4 regions of the Erwinia sp. 2186 genome follow, and region 4 is predicted to be linked to each of the others. Evidence: predicted binding sites of a transcription regulator. Region 4 holds the regulator's gene; each other region holds the start of a gene.
What was found. The regulator PhoB, encoded in region 4, activates phosphate uptake and scavenging genes when phosphate is short. The targets are predictions, from matches to a motif close to CTGTCATAAAACTGNCNNAT.
Positions count from the first base shown of each region.

Region 1: a site for PhoB is predicted at 3,018-3,037, ahead of glpT (glycerol-3-phosphate transporter). Genes of this name have one in related genera too.
Region 2: a site for PhoB is predicted at 3,304-3,323, ahead of rbsK (ribokinase). Genes of this name have one in related genera too.
Region 3: a site for PhoB is predicted at 2,853-2,872, ahead of serA (phosphoglycerate dehydrogenase). Genes of this name have one in related genera too.

Region 1 covers NZ_CM173824.1:4,654,010-4,659,297, forward strand. Annotated here, with positions in the region: gene metE (5-methyltetrahydropteroyltriglutamate--homocysteine S-methyltransferase) at 1-347, opposite strand, end outside; gene metR (HTH-type transcriptional regulator MetR) at 489-1,430, shown strand; gene ACXKZG_RS21660 (YehS family protein) at 1,529-2,011, shown strand; gene ACXKZG_RS21665 (carboxylate/amino acid/amine transporter) at 2,062-2,916, opposite strand; gene glpT (glycerol-3-phosphate transporter) at 3,184-4,533, shown strand; gene yigL (sugar/pyridoxal phosphate phosphatase YigL) at 4,571-5,288, opposite strand, start outside.
Region 2 covers NZ_CM173824.1:4,105,877-4,111,164, forward strand. Annotated here, with positions in the region: gene ACXKZG_RS19160 (aldose 1-epimerase family protein) at 1-992, opposite strand, end outside; gene fucP (L-fucose:H+ symporter permease) at 989-2,314, opposite strand; gene rbsK (ribokinase) at 2,328-3,242, opposite strand; gene deoC (deoxyribose-phosphate aldolase) at 3,431-4,102, shown strand; gene deoR (DNA-binding transcriptional repressor DeoR) at 4,127-4,903, shown strand; gene ACXKZG_RS19185 (2-hydroxyacid dehydrogenase) at 4,913-5,288, opposite strand, start outside.
Region 3 covers NZ_CM173824.1:949,233-954,520, forward strand. Annotated here, with positions in the region: gene argO (arginine exporter ArgO) at 1-22, shown strand, start outside; gene ACXKZG_RS04405 (oxidative stress defense protein) at 209-934, shown strand; gene ACXKZG_RS04410 (LysR family transcriptional regulator ArgP) at 1,014-1,910, opposite strand; gene rpiA (ribose-5-phosphate isomerase RpiA) at 2,115-2,774, shown strand; gene serA (phosphoglycerate dehydrogenase) at 3,078-4,313, shown strand; gene ACXKZG_RS04425 (5-formyltetrahydrofolate cyclo-ligase) at 4,403-4,990, opposite strand; RNA gene ssrS (6S RNA) at 5,088-5,271, opposite strand.
Region 4 covers NZ_CM173824.1:3,726,767-3,732,054, forward strand. Annotated here, with positions in the region: gene ACXKZG_RS17435 (PstS family phosphate ABC transporter substrate-binding protein) at 1-830, opposite strand, end outside; gene phoR (phosphate regulon sensor histidine kinase PhoR) at 849-2,162, opposite strand; gene phoB (phosphate response regulator transcription factor PhoB) at 2,186-2,875, opposite strand; gene sbcD (exonuclease subunit SbcD) at 3,075-4,298, shown strand; gene ACXKZG_RS17455 (SbcC/MukB-like Walker B domain-containing protein) at 4,295-5,288, shown strand, end outside.

The DNA.
Region 1 (5,288 bases), 930 kb from region 4:
GTCATTTCGGCAGCGGCAGCGGGCTCACCCGTGGGTGCCCGGCCACGGCCAAGACGGAACAACGTATCCAGATCGACAGAGCCGTCTTTGTTTTGGTGACGGGCCGGCACGTTGCCCAACATCAGGCTGGTGGTCAGAACGTGATCGTACCAGGCGAAGTCACCCACCGGCACCCGATCAACGCCCGCCTGCTTCTGCTGCTGCCAGTGGCGGGCACGCAGTTCGCGGCCTACCGCCAGTAAATCGTCCTGAGTGCTGTTACCCGCCCAGTAGCTTTCCTGCGCTTTTTTCAGTTCGCGACGCAGACCGACGCGAGGGAATCCAAGTGTGTGGTTCAGAATGGTCATCAGTTCTTTCCTCAGTTGTTGCCCGCTGTCCTTGCAGATGCAATCAGGCTTTTAGACGTCCAGATGTTTACACATCTATAATCCGCAGGTACTGTAGTCACCACAAGCGCAAATTGTTCACTGTCGATGTGAAGGACTCTCATGATCGAACTCAAACACCTGCGGACGCTGCAGGCGCTGCGGACAACCGGTTCGCTGGCGGCCGCGGCGGCCCAGCTTCACCAAACGCAGTCGGCGTTATCTCATCAGTTCAGCGACCTGGAACAGCGTCTGGGCTTTCGGTTATTCGTGCGTAAAAGCCAGCCGCTGCGCTTTACGCCCCAGGGCGAAATCCTGCTGCAGCTGGCGGAACAGGTGTTGCCGCAGATCCAGCAGGCGCTTCAGGCCTGCCACGAGCCTCACCAGACCACGCTGCGCATCGCCATTGAATGCCATAGCTGTATCCAGTGGCTGACGCCGGCGTTGAGTAATTTCCGCCAGAGCTGGCCTCAGGTGGTGATGGATTTCAAATCGGGCGTCACCTTCGACCCTCAGCCTGCCTTGCAGCAGGGCGAGCTGGATATCGTGCTGACCTCCGATATTCTGCCGCGCAGTGGCCTGTTCTATTCGCCGATGTTTGATTTTGAAGTGAGGTTAGTGCTGGCCCAGGATCATCCGCTGGCGAAAGTGGACCATATCTCGCCGGAAGATTTGGCGAATGAAGTGCTGATGATTTATCCGGTGCAGCGTCAGCGTCTGGATATCTGGCGACACTTCCTGCAACCGGCTGGCGTCAGCCCGGCGCTGAAAAGCGTCGATAACACCCTACTGCTGATCCAGATGGTGTCGGCCGGAATGGGGATTGCGGCACTGCCGCATTGGGTGGTGGAAAGCTTCGAACATCAGGGACTGGTGGTGACCAAAACGCTGGGTGATGGCCTGTGGAGTCGGCTGTATGCCGCCGTGCGCGATGGTGAACAGCGTCAGCCGGTGACCGAAGCCTTTATCCGTTCTGCCCGCCAGCATGCCTGCGATCATCTGCCGCTGGTCAGAGACGCTTCTCAGCCCGGTGCCGCACTGCCCTCTCCGCTGACCCACTCCTGATTTACCTGCCAGCCTGAATCGCTGGTGGGTTTTCCTGTATCAACGGCCATTTGTCACTATAATGCGCACAACAGCCTTTGATCCCTGATGAGATTTTTATGACTAATAACGACGTTCTGCGCAGCGTGCGCTTCATGCTTAACCTGAGCGATGCGCAGGTTGTGGCAATTTTGGCGCTGGCAGAAACAGAAGTCACCGAAGCCGAAATCAACAGCTTCCTGAAGAAAGACGATGAAGACGGTTTCCGTGAATGCCCGGATGTGATTATGGGCTACTTCCTGAATGGCCTGATTTTCCAGCGCCGCGGCAAAAGTGAAGATGCACCAGAGCCGTCCATCGAGCGCAAGATGACCAATAACATCATGATGAAGAAGCTGCGCGTGGCGTTCGATCTGAAAACCACCGACATTCTCGACATTCTGAAGATGGCGGATTTTGCGGTGGGACAGTCTGAGATTGGGGCGATTTTCCGCAAGCCTGGTCACAAAAACTACCGCGAGTGCGGCGATCAGATCCTGCGTAACTTCCTGAAAGGACTGACCATGAAAATCCGTCCTGCGGTTGTGCCAAAAGCCAAGTAAGTCATAGCGGGCAGCAGCAGTCTGCCCGTTATCCCTGCACGTTCCCCACGCTATCGGCCTTTCACGATCCAGTGTCGGTGCACCAGCAATGAAGCGAAAATAACCGCGGCACCAATAATAAAGCTCGGCCAGTGTGGCTGCTGCTGCCAGATCGCCAGGTTCACCAGCAGTCCGGCGGGCACATGCATGTTGTTCATGATCCCCAGCGTGCCGGCATCAACCTGCGTCGCACCATAGTTCCACATAAAGTAGCCCAGCCCAGACGCCACCACACCCAGCCAAATCAAAATGCCCCACTGCAGCGAAGTCGTCGGTAATTTTTGCGGATTTCCCCACATAAACCACGCCACAACGGCAATCATCGCCGCGCCCAGATAGAACCAGGAGAACGCGGTGTGCTGCGGTACCGGCCGGATTTCCTGCAGGCGCTTATACCCGACCATGCCAATGGCAAAGATGAGGTTAGCCAGCTGCACCAGCATCAGGCCGAACCAGAAATGATCGCTGACTTTGTCGTAGCGGATGATAGCCGCGCCGCCCACCGCCAGCATCGCGCTAAGGGCATAGCCCCAGCGCACGCCACGGCCGGTCAGCAAATCATAAACCAGCGTCACGTACAGCGGCGTCATCACCGTAAACAGCAGGAATTCCTGCACGCTGAGGTAGAGATAGGCCTGGAAACTGATCAGATACATGATGCCGAGCTGCAATGCGCCCACCGCCATGTACATCAGGATGGTCGAGGCCCGATAGCCACGCCAGCGCAGAAACGGCAGGAACACCACCGCCGCCAGCACCAGGCGCACTAACACCGAAAATACGCTATCGACCTGGCCCGCCAGGTATTCGCCAATCAGGCTAAAAGAAAATGCCCACAAAATTGTGGTGACAATCAGTAACGTCACAATGGAAGACTCTGCTGCGAAAAGTGCGCCCAGTGTAACGAAATGACCGAAGTTGCAGGAAAGTATTTAGTTTACATCTGGCGCTTTTTCATCCTTCCGCGCTGTCATAAAAATGTAACATTTGTGTAAACCTTCACAGTCTCAACAGCAGAAAACCCCTATCCTGTGCGCGAAATGGAACATCCCTACGCCCTTTGACGGACGGATCGATGATGTGAGGCGTCCGCGGAGGTTAAAACAACAAGAACGTCGCCATTGGAGGCTTATATGTTAAGTATTTTCAAACCGGCATCTCATCAGCCGCGCGTTGAAGCCAGCCAGGTGGATCCGCTCTACCGCAAGCTACGCTGGCAAATCTTCCTGGGTATATTCTTCGGTTACGCCGCCTACTATCTGGTGCGTAAAAACTTCGCGCTGGCCATGCCCTACCTGATTGAACAGGGATTCTCACGGGGCGATCTCGGCTTCGCGTTATCCGGTATTTCTATCGCTTACGGTTTTTCCAAATTCATTATGGGATCGGTCTCGGACCGCTCTAATCCCCGCTATTTCCTGCCCGCCGGTTTGATCCTGGCCGCTGCGGTGATGCTGTTTATGGGCTTTGTGCCCTGGGCAACGTCCAGCATCATGGTGATGTTTGTCCTGCTGTTTCTCTGCGGCTGGTTCCAGGGCATGGGCTGGCCACCGTGCGGGCGAACCATGGTTCACTGGTGGTCACAGAAAGAGCGTGGCGGCATTGTGTCGGTGTGGAACTGTGCACATAACGTTGGCGGCGGCATCCCACCGTTGCTGTTCCTGCTGGGCATGGCGTGGTTTAACGACTGGAAAGCAGCGCTCTATATGCCGGCGTTCGGCGCGATTCTGGTGGCTGTTTTTGCCTTTGCGCTGATGCGAGACACGCCACAATCCTGTGGTTTGCCGCCGATTGAAGAGTACAAGAACGACTATCCGGTGGATTACGATGAGAAGCATGAAGAGGAGCTGACCGCTAAGCAGATCTTTATGCAGTACGTTCTGCCGAACAAACTGCTGTGGTACATCGCGCTGGCGAACGTGTTCGTGTATCTGCTGCGTTACGGCATCCTCGACTGGTCACCGACCTACCTGAAAGAGGTTAAGCACTTCGCGCTGGATAAATCCTCCTGGGCATATTTCTTCTACGAATACGCCGGGATCCCAGGAACGTTGCTGTGCGGCTGGATGTCGGACAAAGTCTTTAAGGGCAATCGCGGGGCGACCGGGGTGTTCTTTATGGTGCTGGTGACCATTGCCACGGTGATTTACTGGATGAATCCCGCAGGCAATCCGGGGATTGATATGGCCTGCATGATCGTCATCGGCTTCCTGATTTATGGCCCGGTGATGCTGATTGGACTGCATGCGCTGGAACTGGCACCGAAAAAGGCGGCAGGCACGGCGGCAGGCTTTACCGGTTTGTTTGGTTATCTTGGCGGATCGGTCGCGGCAAGCGCGATTGTCGGTTATACCGTGGATTACTTTGGTTGGGACGGCGGCTTTATCATCATGATTGGCGGCTGCGTGCTGTCGGTGATCTTCCTGCTGCTGACCATGCTCAGTGAAAACAAACATAAACAGCAGCTGAAGTCGGCTGAATAACGTGAGACCGCCCCGGATTCGGGGCGGTTATTACGGCTTAGACGTTGTACATCTTGCGCAGGTAATGCGGCACCGCGTTATCCGCGTTGCTGCCAATCACTTCCAGCTCCGGCAGGAAATCTTTCAGGCGCTGGTGAGAGTTGCTCATGATGCAGCCTTTGCCCGCCATGCTCAGCATCTCTTTATCATTCATGCCGTCACCAAAGGAAATGCAGTCCTTCAGGCTGTAACCCAGCGATTGCGAGACGGCATCCAGCGCGTGGCCTTTAGAGACGCCACCCGCCATCACTTCCAGACAGGTCGGCAGCGAGAAACTGACGTTAACCCGATCGCCCCAGCGAGCAATCAGCGCTTCTTCCAGCGGGATCAGCAGTTCGGGCTTACCACAGGTAAAGAACACCTTGCTGATGCCATCGGTTGGCAGCGAACCCGGCTGATAGATCTGATAGTTGAAGTCGGACTCACGGAAAAAATCCATCTCTTCAGGGCGATTGCGGTTCAGGAACCACTCTTCATCGCGATAGACGTTGGTGAAGATGTCCTGATGGTCGTGGTGCATCGCAAACAACTCACTGGCGATGTCTTCATCCAGGTTGTGGCTGAACACCAGCTCGCCGGCGGTATTGTGCACGCGAGCGCCGTTGGAGGTGATCATAAACGCATCAATCCCCAGGCTGTCGCGCATCTGGGCGACATCGATATAGTGACGGCCGGTGGCAAAAATAAAGTTCACGCCTTTGCGGGTCAGCAGCGGC
Region 2 (5,288 bases), 380 kb from region 4:
CTGAAATGCCGCTGCTCTCGCGGTTCCAACATGATCAACGTGCCGGCCTGCTTAGCCGCGTTGAAGCCTTCCGGGCGGCAGGTGGCCGGTAACACATAGGCGGCGACCTGCTGATCGCTGTTGTGCAGGATCCAGCGCGTGGCATAGTTGAACTGCGCGGTCTGGAAGGTGGTGCTAAAACCGAGGCCGTCCGGCGAGTGCAGGTTAAAGGTCACCGTCTCGCCGTACTGCGCCAGATTATCAGCAAAAAACACAATCTCGGGATCGTACATCTCCGGGCGCGTCAGCCCGCCAAAGGCCTGCGGTTCCGCCGCAAGCTGACGGGTATAGTCCAGCCACACCGGCGTTGGATGTACGTGGCCAGGAATCGAGGTCCGCAACGCAAAGGCGCTGTCCGGGATACTCTGGCTAAAAGTGCCGTTCTCAACATAGGCGCTGTTCATATGGCACATGTACTGCAACGGCATTGCCGTGCCGGACAGATTGGTGACCGCCATCTCAATGCGCAAGCGTGGCCGATCCGCCAACAACGTCACGCCTGGCAATGCGCGATAGTGATGGCCAAAACCTTTGATGTACTCCACCTCGCCGCGCACCGACACGCCCTCTTCTTCCAGCACGATCCAGGCGCTATCCATGCGGGCGCAGGCCATCTCGCCGTGCAACGCATGGACATCGCCCTCGCCAGGGCAACCGTTGGCCAGCAGGCCGGAGTGGAAGGCGAAGCAACCGTAGGTGTCGATAATGTCCTTGCCCGGCAACGGTTGCTTAAAGCCGTTGCCCATGGTCATCCGCTGACCGTCGAAAGCCGCATCCCACACCATCTGCCCGTAATACGGCAGCACGATTACAAAGCCACGGCGGTTCTCCATCCGCACCGCCTCAATCCCTGAGGGGTAACGGAACAGATCGACTTTGACGTCGGCGTTATCCAGCAGCGTGCGCGGCGTTTCACCGAACAGCGAGGGATGCAGTGGCAAAGTGGTTCTCATCGTGCCTCCTCAGCCAGACGACCGCTGACTGCCGGCTGTTTTTTATGGCGCAGTTCGCCCCAGAAGTAGAAGCCCACCCAGGCGAAGCACAGCAGCGAGACGCCAAACGCCATCTGCATCGAGCCGAGACGGTCAGACACCAGTCCCTGCAAGGCCGGGATAAAGGCGGCACCGACAATCGCCATCACGATAAACGCGCCGGCCACTTCGGTGTATTTGCTCTCGACGGTAGACAGGGTGCCGGCATAAATCGTCGCCCAGCATGGCCCAAACAACACGCTGACGAACACGGCGGCATAGACGGCGGTGAAGTTTGGCACCAGCATCACGTAGGCCAGCGTGGCCACACCGACGATGGAATAGGCAATCAGCACCTTCTCGGCGCGGAAGCGCGTCATCAGGAAGTTGGCGACAAACTTGCCGATAAAGAAGCAGATAAAGCTGTAAATCATAAAGTTAGAGGCATGACGCTCGTTGGCCGCACCGAGGTTCAGCGCCAGACGAATGGTGAACGACCAGACCGCCACCTGCATCCCCACGTAAAGGAACTGCGCAATGATGCCGCGCTTGAAGTGGCGGTTTTTGGCCAGATAGCTGAAGGTTTCGCCAAGGCTCGGCAGCTTTTTCTCATTGCTCTGCGGTTTGCAGTGCGGATAACGGGTCAACAGGAACAACACCATCACCACCACCAGGACCATCACCAGGTATTTGTAAGGTTCCAGCGTGTGCTCCAGCATGGTCAGACGGAACTGGTGCAGCTGTTCCGGGTTCATGCTGGCCATCTGGCTGTGCAGGCTGTCGCCATCCTGGAACACCAGGTATTTGCCCAACACGATGCCCATCAGCGCGCCAATCGGGTAGAACGTCTGGCTGACGTTCAGCCGCAACGTGGCGTGATCGCGGTGACCGATCATCGAGCTGTAGGTATTCGCCGCCGTTTCCAGGAAGCTCAACCCGATAGCAATCGCGAAGATCGCCGCCAGGAACATGGTGTAGGTCGCCATATGCGAAGCCGGATAGAACATCACGCAACCGGCGATATACAGCGCCAGCCCCAGCAGGATCGCAATCTTGTAGCTACTGCTGCGGATCACCAGCGAGGCCGGAATGGCAATTAAAAAATAGCCGCCGTAAAAGGCGCTCTGCACCAGCGCGCTGGCGAAATCGCTGAGGGCGAAAACGCTTTTGAACTGGGTGATCAAAATATCATTCAGGCTGGCGGCGCAGCCCCATAACGGGAACAGGCACGAGAGCAAAATAAACTGAAACAGTGGCGTCTTATTTAAATAGCCATCAGGCTGCTGGACGATGGTCGGTTGCATAGCGAATCCTCAGTTAATCGTTGAGAAAACGGTGGAAGGTATCGGCATCAGGGTACGAAAGCTGGGTTCCCCGTCCGGTGACGCTACAGGCGGCATAGTCGGAGGCAGACTGCATTGCCTTCGCGATATCGCCATGCTGGATCAGAAAGTGGGCAAAGCAGCCGATAAAGGCATCCCCTGCGCCACTGGTATCAATCGCCTTCACCGGCGTGGGCTTAATGCGGTGGACGGCATCTCCCTGCATCCACACCGATCCGCGGCTGCCGAGAGTGATAATCAGGTTTTTCAGGCCGCGTCCCAGCAGCATCTGCCCGGCGCGCAGCACTTCGTCTTCGGTGCTGACCGGCAGGCCCGTCAGGATCTCCAGTTCGGTTTCGTTAGGCATAAAGAAGTCGCACTGGCAGGCGTAATCGATGTCCAGACCGGCCACCGCCGGCGCGGGATTGAGGATCACCTGAATGCCGTTCTGCCGCGCAAAGTCGATGGCGTAATAGACCGTCGGCAGCGGGATCTCCAGCTGCAACACCATCAGACGACAGCGCTTAAGATCGTCCGCGGCGGCATCAATATCCGCCGGAGACAGGTGCGCGTTGGCCCCTTTGATAATCAGGATGCGGTTTTGCGACTGGTCATCGACAAAAATCGGTGCCACGCCGCTGGAGGTGCCCGCCGCGACGGTGACGTGCTGCGCGTCGACGCCGAACCGCTGCAAATTTTTCACCGTGTTGTCCGCAAACAGGTCTTCGCCCACTTTGCTGACCATCATCACGCTGGCACCCAGCTTCGCCGCCGCAACGGCCTGGTTGGCCCCTTTGCCGCCGCAGCCCAGTGCGAAGTCGGGCGCTTCTAAGGTTTCACCGGCTTTCGGCATACTGTTGGTGTAAGTGATCAGATCGACCATATTGGAGCCGATGACGGCAATGTCCATGACGTATTCCCCGTGTAAATTTTCATCATTAAATGTTGTGGAAATAACAATAACAATCATCTCATGTTATTTTTGTGACACCCGTCTCAGCCTGAAAATCCCGCCCGCGAGATGTTAATTGGCGATTGACGCCAGAATGAAAATGTTATTATTTTAACAAAACCCCCTAATCTGCTGAGGAGATTCTCGTGCAAAACCTGGACTATGCCCGCTACATCGACCACACCCTGCTGGCGGCGAATGCCACCGTGCAACAGATCGCCACCCTGTGTGACGAAGCCATCGCCCACCACTTTTACGCGGTGTGCGTCAATTCGGGTTATGTGCCGTTAGTGGCGGAGAAGCTGGCGGGAAGTGAGGTAAAGGTCTGTTCCGTCATCGGTTTTCCGCTGGGTGCCGGCCTGACCAGCGCCAAAGCCTTCGAAGCGAAAGCCGCCATTGCGGCCGGTGCGCAGGAGATTGATATGGTGATTAACGTTGGCTGGCTGCAAAGCGGTGAGGTGAAGGCCGTCAGCGCCGATATTCAGGCGGTGCGCGAGGTTTGCGGCCCGATCCCATTGAAGGTAATATTAGAGACCTGCCTGCTTAGCGATGCGCAAATCATTCAAATCTGTGAAATTTGTCGTGAACTGAAGGTCGCGTTTGTGAAAACGTCCACCGGTTTCAGTACCGGCGGCGCGCGCGAAGAGCACGTCCGTCTGATGCATGATACCGTTGGCCCTGAGGTGGCGGTCAAAGCATCCGGCGCGGTGCGCGACCGACAGACGGCAGACATCATGATCCAGGCGGGCGCCAGCCGTATCGGCACCAGCTCCGGCGTCGCCATCGTTAACGGCAGCGCTGCCGGCGAGGGTTATTAACCGTATTATCAGGAGTGACTGACCATGGAAACCCGCCGCGACGAGCGCGTAAACAAGCTGGCATCTGCGCTTAAGCGAACCGATAAAATCCACCTGCGAGAGGCGGCGCGACTGCTGGGTGTGTCCGAGATGACCATCCGTCGCGATCTCAACGAACAGCCGTCGGTGGTGGTGTTATTGGGGGGCTACATTGTCAGCGATCCGAAAAGCAATCAGGGTCACTACTTTGTCTCCGATCAGCAGGCGCATAACGTCGAGAAAAAGCGGCGTCTGGGCCAGCTGGCGGCGTCGCTGATTGAGCCGGGTGATACGGTGTTCTTTGACTGCGGCACCACCATGCCGTGGATTGTCGATGCCATCGATAATGAGCTGGCGTTTACCGCCATCTGCTGCGCGATGAACACCTTCCTGGCGCTGAAAGAGAAACCGGCCTGTCAGGTGATCCTCAACGGCGGTGAGTTTCATGCCGACAACGCCATCTTCACTCCGCTGGGTCACGGCTCGGTAATGGACAGCCTGTGTCCCGGCAAAGCCTTTATCTCTGCGGCAGGCATTGATGCCGGTCAGGGTGCGACCTGCTACAACCTCAACGAATTGCCGATGAAGCATCAGGCGATGCAGCGTGCCAGCCACAAGATTCTGGTGGCTGACAGCAGCAAGTTTGGCAAAGTGTTGCCTGCCCGCATCGGCGAACTCAGCGCCTTCGAGACGCTGGTCAGCGACGATGCCCCGCCGAAAGAGCTGGCGCAGAAGCTGAAACAGCTGGGCATTGACGTGATGGTCGGGCAGAAAGCGCGTTAGGTCAGCCTCTTACGCCCAGCGATTCAGGATCTCTTCGCCATCGCGTAAGCGCCGCAGGTTTTCACATACCCCCGCCACGTTGCCGTTCAGCGAATTATCGGTGACGCCGCCGATATGCGGCGTGGCGATGACGTTGTACTGAAACAGCGCGTCATCCGGCTCGGGCGGCTCCTGCCAGAACACATCCAGCCCGGCGCCTGCCAGGTGATTCACTTCCAGCGCCGCCAGCAACGCCTGCTTTTCAATCAGTCCGCCACGCCCCAGGTTGATCAGGAAACTGCCCGGCTTCATCTGCGCCAGCGCGGTTTCATCAATGATATGGCGGGTGTCGGCATTGTCCGGCAGGCTGAGGATCACAAAGTCGGCGTCATTCAGCAGCGCGGGC
Region 3 (5,288 bases), 2.1 Mb from region 4:
GCAGGCAACAGGTTTCCAGTAATTGTCTGATGGGGATGATTTCAGTCACAAGGAACTCACTCCAGGAATAAAGGTCATAGCCTGATACCCGAAAACGCAATAACATATGCCAGCTTGTTGCGTTTTGACGGAACATTTCTCTGGCGGTGAGGCAATTTTCCCCGTCAGTAAACCTTGATGTGACTGAAATACCCCACGGAGGAACCCAGTGAAGCTTACTAAATTGGCCCTGGCCGCAATGATTGGATTTGGAACCGTACCGGCTCTGGCGCTGGCAGATGAGCTGCCGAATGGCCCACACGTTGTGACGTCTGGCCAGTCCAGTGTTGAAGCCACACCGGATATCGCTACGCTGGCTATTGAAGTCAGCATTTCGGCGAAAGATGCCGCGACAGCCAAGGCTCAGGCCGATACGCGAGTCGCGCAGTACTTTGATTTCCTGCAAAAAAATGGCATTGAGAAGAAAGATATTGATGCCGCTAACCTGCGTACCCAGCCAGAATATGACTACACCAAAGAAGGCAAAGCGGTGCTGAAAGGCTACCGTGCGGTGCGTCAGGTGCAGGTGACTCTGCGTCAGTTAGATAAGCTGAACGAGCTGCTGGACGGTGCGCTGAAGTCTGGCCTGAACGAAATCCGCTCCGTTGAGCTGGGCGTGGCCCATCCGGATGAATACCGCAACAAGGCGCGTCAGGCGGCGATTCAGGACGCGACGCAGCAGGCAGGCGAGCTGGCGAAAGGCTTTAATACCAAGCTGGGCCCGGTTTACAGCATCCGTTATCACGTTGCTAACTACCAGCCAATGCCGGTCGCGCGCATGTATAAAATGGCCGATGCCGCACCGATGACCTCTGCGGCGGAAACCTATGAAAAGCAGAGCATTCACTTCGACGATCAGGTTGATGTGGTGTTTGAACTGCAGCGTAACCCGTAATCGCAAAAAGGGCGTTGTCGGTGACAACGCCCTGTGCAGGCTGCATTCAGGGCTCCCAACGGGAGCCTTTTTTTATGGCCTATTCCGGCTGACGCAGGACGCGATGGCCGTGAGCGATCAACGCATCGGTGACTTTGCGCATCAGGCGGCTTTCTGGCGCGAAGCGGTGCCAGTAAAGCATCCGGCGCTGGAACAGGCCCGGCGTTAAGTCAATCAGCTCGCCTTCTGCCAGCTCGCGCTCAATCTGCAGGTGCGGGATCATACAGCAGGTGGTGCCCTGACGCGCCAGCTGCACAAACGCTTCCGACGAGTTAACGATATGGCAGGGCACGCTGCCCGGCGACAGGTCAAAGTTCTGCTGTAAAAAGGCCTGATGCATATCATCCAGATGGTCGAAGGCCACCGCGGGTGCTTTCAGCAGGGCAGAGCGGGTCACGCCATTCGGGAAATAACGCGCGGCAAATTCCTTTGAGCCGACAAACAGATAATCCAGCGCGCCGAGCTGATCCACCAGGCAGCTTGGCAGAGGCTGTGGCTGAATACTCACTGCCCCAACCACTTCGCCACGACGCAGGCGTTCCTGCGTGCGGCTTTCATCTTCCACCTGCAGGTTCAGACGCACCGGAGAGTCGGTTAATACGGTTTTCAGCGCGGGCAGCAGCCAGGTTGCCAGACTGTCGGCGTTTATCGCCAGCGACAGCAGCAATGGCGTGGTGCCGCTGTTCTCATCGCCCAACCACTCCTCTTCCAGCAGTTCAACCTGGTGCAGTAACGCCAGCAGCTTTTGCCCTTGCTCGGTTGGGCGTGGCGGCACGGTACGCACCAGCAGCGGCTGGCCGAACATGTTCTCCAACTGCTTGATTCGTTGTGAGACTGCCGACTGGGTAATGCAAAGCTTTTGTGCTGCGCGTTCGAAGCCGCGCTCGCGAATCACTGCATCCAGCGCCTGAAGCGTGCGATAATCCGGGCGTTTCATAGTGGGTGATAACTCTCTTTCAGGTGTGGAAACTGCACTATGCCATATTTTTGTCACTTTGCCCTGGGCAAAGGCGACATTATCCCGCTTCAGGTTTGTGGCCTGGCTTCCAAAGTGCCAACAAAGCCCGCGTGAAGGCAGTCATTTCCATCGGGTTGTTTTATACTAGCGCCACACTGTAGCTGTACGGAATCTAAACTTACCATGACACAGGATGAACTGAAAAAGGCCGTAGGTTGGGCAGCGCTGGACTACGTTACCCCGGGCACCATTGTCGGTGTGGGAACGGGTTCCACTGCCGCTCACTTTATCGATGCATTGGGCTCGATCAAACACCAGATTGACGGTGCGGTCTCCAGCTCTGAGGCTTCAACAGAGAAGCTGAAAAGCCTGGGTATTCAGGTGTTCGACCTCAACGAGATTGACTCCCTGTCGGTCTACGTCGATGGCGCTGATGAGATCAACGGCATGATGCAGATGATCAAAGGCGGTGGCGCGGCGCTGACGCGGGAGAAAATCATCTCTGCGGTGGCGGATAAGTTTGTCTGTATCGCGGATGAGTCTAAACAGGTTGATGTGCTGGGCGGTTTCCCGCTGCCGGTGGAAGTGATCCCGATGGCCCGCAGTTTTGTGGCGCGTGAACTGGTGAAGCTGGGTGGCCTGCCGGAATACCGTCAGCATGTGCTGACCGATAACGGCAACATTATTCTCGACGTGCATAATCTGAAAATTCTGGACCCGATTGCGCTGGAGAAAGCGATTAATGCGCTGCCAGGCGTGGTCACGGTGGGGCTGTTTGCCGCACGCTGTGCCGACGTTGCGCTGATCGGTACCGCCAACGGCGTGAAGACCATAGTAAAATGATCTTACCGGCGCCGCACTGGCGTCGGTTATTTTCTGATAAAAAACATCTTTTCTGAACCCGATGAAATTTGGTGACTTATGTCACATAACTTTCATGCGCAGGCGTATCCTGCTAATCCTTTTCACCATTCCCCGATTATCTGCCAAATTGTGCTGCCTTGCCTGTTAGCCGTGCTGGCATCCAGGCAATCGTTTGTATTGCCGCAGCCGTAAATTTTGATATTTTGGCAGAAGGCTATCTTATACCCGGATGTAGATAGGGGTAAGCTGGCACTTCTGAAGTCGCAAAAATAGGGTCGGGAAATGGCAAAAGTATCACTGGAGAAAGACAAGATTAAGTTCCTGTTGGTGGAAGGCGTCCACCAGAGCGCGGTCGAGAATTTGCGCGCATCAGGGTACACCAACATCGAATTTCATAAAGGCGCGCTGGACAGCGACGCTCTGAAAGAGTCCATTCGCGACGCGCACTTTATCGGTATCCGCTCGCGCACCAACCTCACTGAAGACATTTTCGCTGCGGCGGAAAAACTGGTGGCGGTCGGCTGCTTCTGTATCGGAACCAACCAGGTTGATCTGACTGCTGCTGGCAGCCGTGGCATCCCGGTATTTAATGCACCTTTCTCCAATACCCGATCCGTTGCTGAGCTGGTCATCGGCGAGCTGCTGTTAATGCTGCGCGGCGTGCCTGCCGCGAACGCCAAAGCACACCGTGGCATCTGGAACAAACTGGCCGTGGGTTCTTTTGAAGCCCGTGGTAAGAAGCTGGGCATCATCGGCTACGGCCATATCGGCATGCAGCTGGGCGTGCTGGCGGAAAGCCTGGGTATGCACGTGTTCTTCTATGATATCGAGAGCAAGCTGCCGCTGGGTAACGCCACGCAGGTTCGCCATCTGTCTGATCTGCTGAATATGAGTGATGTGGTCAGCCTGCATGTGCCAGAGACGCTCTCTACGCAGAATATGATGGGCGCAGAAGAGCTGGCGATGATGAAGCCAGGCTCACTGCTGATTAACGCCTCACGTGGCACCGTGGTCGATATTCCGGCCCTGTGTAAAGTGCTGGCGGACAAGCATCTGGCGGGCGCGGCAATTGACGTGTTCCCGGAAGAGCCTGCGACCAACAGCGATCCGTTCCTGTCGCCGCTGTGCGAGTTTGATAACGTGATCCTGACGCCACACATCGGTGGCTCAACGCAGGAAGCGCAGGAAAATATCGGTATCGAAGTGGCGGGCAAGCTGGCTAAGTACTCGGATAACGGTTCAACGCTGTCTGCGGTTAACTTCCCGGAAGTCTCTCTGCCGATGCATGGCGACCAGAGCCGTTTGCTGCACATCCACGAGAACCGTCCCGGCGTGCTGACCGCAATCAACAACATCTTTGCAGACCAGGGCGTCAACATCGCCGCACAGTACCTGCAAACTACCCCACAGATGGGTTATGTGGTGATTGATGTCGATGCACCGCAGGATGTGGCGGACAAAGCGCTGCAGCTGATGAAAGCCATTCCGGGCACCATCCGTGCTCGTCTGCTGTACTGATTAAGCTGGCGGGTTAACGCCCGCTCCAGTAATCACCCTAAAAAAAGCCCCGGCAATTGCCCGGGGCTTTTTTTTATAGCGATTCAGCCTTACCACTGCCAGATTTTCGACGGCGTGATCATCGCTGGAAGCGGCACATCCCACTCCGCAACGGGCAGATCATCAACCCGCTGGCAATCATGCCCAAGACCGACGGGTAAAAATCCGTGCTGCTGCCAATTTTGCAGCGTGCGGTCGTAAAAACCACCGCCCATCCCCAGCCGTTGTCCCTGCTTATCAAAGGCCACTAACGGCACCAACAGCACATCCAGCTCGCTAAGCGTGGCCAGATTGCGGATATCCAACGGCGGCTCAGGAATACGCAGCCGGTTGGGTGTAAGCGTCGTGTGCTCGTCATAACGAATAAACAACAGCTGGCCTTCGGAGAACGGATGGAGCACCGGCAGGTACACCTGTTGCTTGTGCTGCCAGAGTTTGGCAATCAGCGGACGGGTATTCAGCTCACCGTCGAAAGAGAGAAACAGGGCGATTTTTTTGGCTTGTTGTATCGGAGCAAAATTAAGCGCGCGTTCGGCGGCTTGCACGGCGGCGAGCTGTTGCTGCTCGGGTGTCAGCGCCCGACGGAGGTGACGAACATGGGTGCGGATATCCTGGCGATCGAGAAGATTCAGGTTCATAGCTCACCGTGTAGTAAGACTGGACAGGGGTAAACACAGAAATCACACGCTGGGTGTTGGACAGGATCGTACCAGAAAGGAACTGCTGTAAAGAAGTGGAATCTCCGAGATGCCGCCGCAGGCTGTAACCCTTGAACCCTTGGTTCAAGGTGAGACTGCCGTCGTAACCATCAGGCTTCTCGGACGAACCGAGCTTGCACACAGGTTACAGAGCGTCAGACTCTGATGGTATTAAATATCGGCTCAGGGGACTGGCCCGCTTGCAAACATCTCAGAGAAATTTTGTACTTCACCGTCA
Region 4 (5,288 bases):
AACACGTGATGAAGAAACGCGGCGGTAAGAGGTTCCAGCGGCTTGCCGGGTGGTTTATTGACGTACAGGTACAGCTTGCGGGCGTAAGGATAACGGCCGCTGCGAATATTGGCCGCATCCGGCGCCACCCAGTTCTGGCCATCGCGGGACACCGGTAATGTCTTCACGCCGCTAAGATGAATGCCCATGCTGGCATAGCCAATGGCATTCAGCGTGCCCGCCACGGCCTGCACCACCGCCGCAGAGCCGGGATATTCCCCGACATCATTGCGGAAATCGCCATTACACAGCGCCTGCTGTTTGAAAAAGCCCCAGGTGCCGGAAGCGGAATTGCGGCCAAAACGCTGCAAAGGACGGGACACCCAGCCCGGCTGGGTTAACTGCACATCGCCCCAGCGATGCACCGCGGAGAGCGCGCCACAGCGGCGGGTAACGGAAAATATCGCATCGAGCTGCTGCGTATTCAGACCCTTGATCGGGTTGTCCTGATTGACCACCACCACCAGCGCATCCATCGCCACCGGCACGGCCAGCGGTGGATAGCCATAGCGGTCCTCGAACAGCTGGCGCTCAACCGCCTGCATCGGGCGACTCATTGCGCCAATCTGCGCCGCGCCGGCCGCCAGCGAGGTGGGTGCGGTAGAGGAACCGGCGGCCTGCACCTGCACATTCACGCCCGGAAACTGTCGGTTAAAGCTATCGCCCCACAGCGTCATTAAGCTGCCAAGGGTATCCGAGCCAACGCTGGTCAGGTTACCGGCCAGCATCCCCTCTTGTGCCTGGGTGGTCAGGCTGAAACAGGCCAGCAGCATCAGAAACAGCTTTTTCATCACAGGGTTCCGCTACGATCATCGAACCGCATTCTGTGCCAACTCGCTGCTGACAATCAACCTTGGTGGTAAGGAGAAGCTGAAACAGGTCTCTTTGCCGGGCTGGCTGGTAATGTCCAGCCGGGTGTTGTGGTGGCTGAGCGCATGCTTGACGATCGCCAGGCCAAGCCCGCTGCCGCCGGTTTGCCGCGAACGGGCCTTATCGACGCGGTAAAAGCGTTCGGTCAGTCGGGGAATATGCTCTTGTGCAATGCCCGGACCGTTATCCTTCACCTTAAATTGCGCGCCCTGTGGGATTCTCAGCCAGCTGATATCGATGCGCGTGCCGGCCGGCGTGTGGTTAACCGAGTTGTACACCAGGTTTGAGATGGCGCTACGCAGCTGTTCATCATTGCCATACACTCGCAAATCTGCGTCCATCGTGAAGTGAATCTCGTGCCGGCCCTGGCTCAGGGTTTCCGCTTCACGCTGCAGCAGACGCAGCATCATCGGCACGTCGACTTTTTCCTGCAGATCCAGCGCCGGTGCGGCTTCAATCCGCGACAGGGTCAGCAACTGTTTCACCAGGCCGTCCATGCGGCGGGTCTGCTCCTGCATGGTGTGCAGGGCCTTGTCACGCAGCGGGCCTTCCATCACCGAATCGTTCATCATCTCCAGATAGCCCTGCAGCACCGTTAACGGCGTGCGCAGCTCATGGCTGACGTTAGCAAAGAAGTTGCGGCGGGCACCCTCAAGCTGATGCATCTGCGTGACATCACGGGCCACCAGCAGCCATTGCCCTTCCGAGTAGGGCATCACGCGGAATTCCAGCTGACGATTGCTGTTCAGCACCAGCGTCAACGGTCGGGTAAAATCGCGCTGCCGCACATAGCGGGTAAACTCGGGATAGCGCAGCAGGTTAAGGATGTTCTGACCATTGTCTTCCGGCCAGCGCAGTCCCAGCATCTGTTGCGCCAGGCCGTTACACCAGAAAATGGTGCCCTCTTCGGTGGTCAATACCACCGCATCAGGTAAGGATTCGGCGCCACTGCGAAAGCGTTTGATCAGATGGCCCAGCTCACGCCGACGCCGGCGATTTCTCGCCTGCATCTGGTAAAGGCCATAAAAGAGAGGTTCCCAGCTGCCGCGCCCCGCCGGTGGCGTCATGCTGCGGTCAATCCACAGCCAGTGGGATAAACGAAGTAAATTAGCGAAATGCCAGCCCAAAACGGCTAACACCGATACCAGTAGCAGCCAGGGCAGGTAGCCCACCAGCAGCCCCAAAATCAGGGCCGGAAGGCAGGCGAGCACCACTTCCAGCAACAATCTCTTCCAGGAGAGGCGTTCCAACACGGTGAAGACTCCAGTGCGAACGATCAGTAACGTGCAGAGAAACGGTAACCTGTTCCGCGAACCGTCTGCACCATGCGATCGTGCCCGGTCAGTTCCAGCGCTTTACGTAAGCGGCGAATATGAACGTCAACGGTACGATCTTCGACGTACACGTTAGTGCCCCAGACATGATTAAGCAACTGCTCACGGCTGTAAACCCGCTCAGGATGGGTCATAAAGAAATGCAGCAGCTTGTATTCCGTCGGCCCCATTTCCAGCGGCTGGGTGTCTGACATCACGCGATGAGACGAAGGATCCAGGCTCAGTCCCTGCATCTCAATCACTTCTTCCACCGCCATTGGCGAGATCCTGCGCATTACCGCTTTAATCCGCGCCACCAACTCTTTCGGCGAAAACGGCTTGGTAATATAGTCGTCAGCCCCCACTTCCAGACCGCGAACGCGATCTTCTTCTTCACCGCGCGCCGTCAGCATCATCACCGGAATGTCGCGGGTCATCGCTTCACGCTTTAAATGCTTGATAAACTGAATGCCTGAACCACCCGGGAGCATCCAGTCCAACAGGATCAAATCAGGCCAGGGTTCGATAAGCAAATTGACCGCACTGTCATAATCTTCCGCTTCTATCGGTTGATAGTCATTTTGCTCCAGCACGAAACACAACATCTCACGGATTGGGGCTTCATCTTCGACTACCAGAATACGCTTAGCCATTATTGCTCCTGCTACTGTGACGGAATGTCACTGGATTTGCGGCGTCATTATGCGTCAGTTTTATGACAGTTTTATGAAAAAAGCACGGCCCGGGCCGCCGTTTTATAACACTTTTGTGAAGGTTACAGTCATTCAGACTGGGGTTTTACGCGTTGCTGTTTATAATCGTCGACTCTGCCTTGCGCCTTAAAGGGATCTCATGCGAATTATCCACACGTCAGACTGGCATCTGGGCCAATTTTTTTACACCAAAAGCCGCGCCCCGGAACATCAGGCTTTTACAGACTGGCTGCTGGCTCAGGCGGTGGAACATCAGGTGGATGCCATTATCATCGCGGGGGATATTTTCGACACCGGTTCGCCGCCCAGCTATGCGCGCGAGCTGTATAACCGTTTCGTGGTCAACCTCCAGCAAACCGGCTGTCAGCTGGTGGTGCTGGGTGGCAATCATGATTCCGTCGCCACGCTGAATGAATCGCGTGAGCTGCTGGCCTGTCTCAACACCCGGGTGATCGCCGCGGCCAGTGACGATATCGCCCAGCAGGTGGTGATCCTGAATAAGCGCAATGGCGAACCTGGCGCGGTCCTGTGCGCCATTCCCTTCCTTCGCCCGCGTGACATCACCGTCAGCCAGGCCGGTCAGTCTGGCCATGAAAAGCAGCAGAGCCTGCTGGAGGCCATCACCCAGCATTACGATCGCTGCTGGCAGGCGGCGCAGGCCGAGCGGCAAAGGCTGGATTTACCGTTGCCGATTATTGCTACCGGCCATCTGACCACCGTCGGCGTGACCAAAAGTGATGCGGTACGCGATATCTATATCGGCACGCTGGATGCTTTTCCGGCCCAGGCATTTCCCCCGGCGGATTACATCGCGCTCGGTCATATCCACCGCGCGCAGCGCATCGCCAACACGGAGCATATTCGCTACAGCGGCTCCCCGATTCCGCTCAGTTTTGACGAGTTGGGCAAAGACAAAAGCGTGTTTCTGGTCGACTTTGCCGACGGCAAGCTGAGCCAGGTTGAAACGCTCTCCGTCCCGCTGTTTCAGCCGATGCAGATGATCAAAGGCTCGCTGGAGGAGATTGAGCAGCAGCTGGCCGCGATTGCGCCGCGTGAAGATGGCAAGCCGGTGTGGCTGGATATCGAGATTTCCACCCAGGCGTGGCTGAACGACCTTCAGCGGCGTATTCAGGAACTGACCCAGGAAATGCCGGTGGAGGTGGTGCTGTTGCGCCGCAGCCGCGAGCAACGGGAACAGGTTATCGACCGGCAAAACAATGAAACCCTCAGCGAACTCAGCGCGCAGGAGGTGTTTAGCCGCCGTCTGGCGCTGGAAGAAAATGAACAGCCTGAACGGCTGGCGCGGGCGACGGCGCTGTTCACCCTGACGCTGGCAGAAATTGATGATGAGGTGCAACCGTGAAAATCCTGACGCTGCGGTTTAAAAACCTCAACTCGCTGAAAGGCGAATGGAAGATAGATTTTACCGCCGAGCCCTTTGCCAGCAACGGTTTGTTTGCCATTACCGGCCCGACCGGCGCGGGAAAAACCACCCTGCTGGATGCCATCTGCCTGGCGCTGTACCACGAGACGTCGCGGCTGGGGAAACTCTCGCAGACGCAGAACGATTTGATGACCCGCGACACCTCAGAATGTCTGGCCGAGGTTGAATTTGAAGTGAAAGGCGTGGCCTGGCGGGCATTCTGGAGCCAGAACCGCGCACGCGGCGCGGTGGATGGGAATCTGCAGGCCCCGCGCGTCGAGCTGGCCCGCTGTGATGACAACAAAATCGTCGCCGATAAGGTGAAAGACAAGCTGGATATGCTGACCGCGCTGACCGGGCTGGATTTCGAGCGTTTCACCAAATCGATGATGCTGTCGCAAGGGCAGTTTGCCGCCTTTCTGAATGCCGATGCCAACAGCCGGGCAGAGCTGCTGGAAGAGCTGACCGGCACCGAAATATACGGTCGCCTGTCCGCCAACGTCTTTGAACGGCATAAAAACGCCAAAGTGGCGCTGGATACGCTGCGTGCGCAGGCCAGCGGCATGGCGCTGCTCGACGAAGAGCAACTGCAGCTGCTAACAACCCAGTTAGCGCAGCTGGTGTCGGATGAGCAGGTACTCACTTCGCAACATCAGCAGCACAGCCTTTTATGGCAATGGCAGCAGCAATATCACGCGGCCTTGCAGGCGCTGAAAGCGGCCGAAGACGATCATCAGCAGGCCGAAAGCGCCTGGCAACAGGACAGCAGCGAGCTGGCCCGTCTGGTTCAGGCCGAACCGGCAGAAAAACTGCGCCCGCTCTGGCAACAACGCGAACAGTATCAGCAGGATGCGCATCAGCTCAGCGTCCAGCTTCAGAGCCTGTCCCAGCAAAAGGATCGGGCTCAGCAGCAGATGACCGGCTTAACTC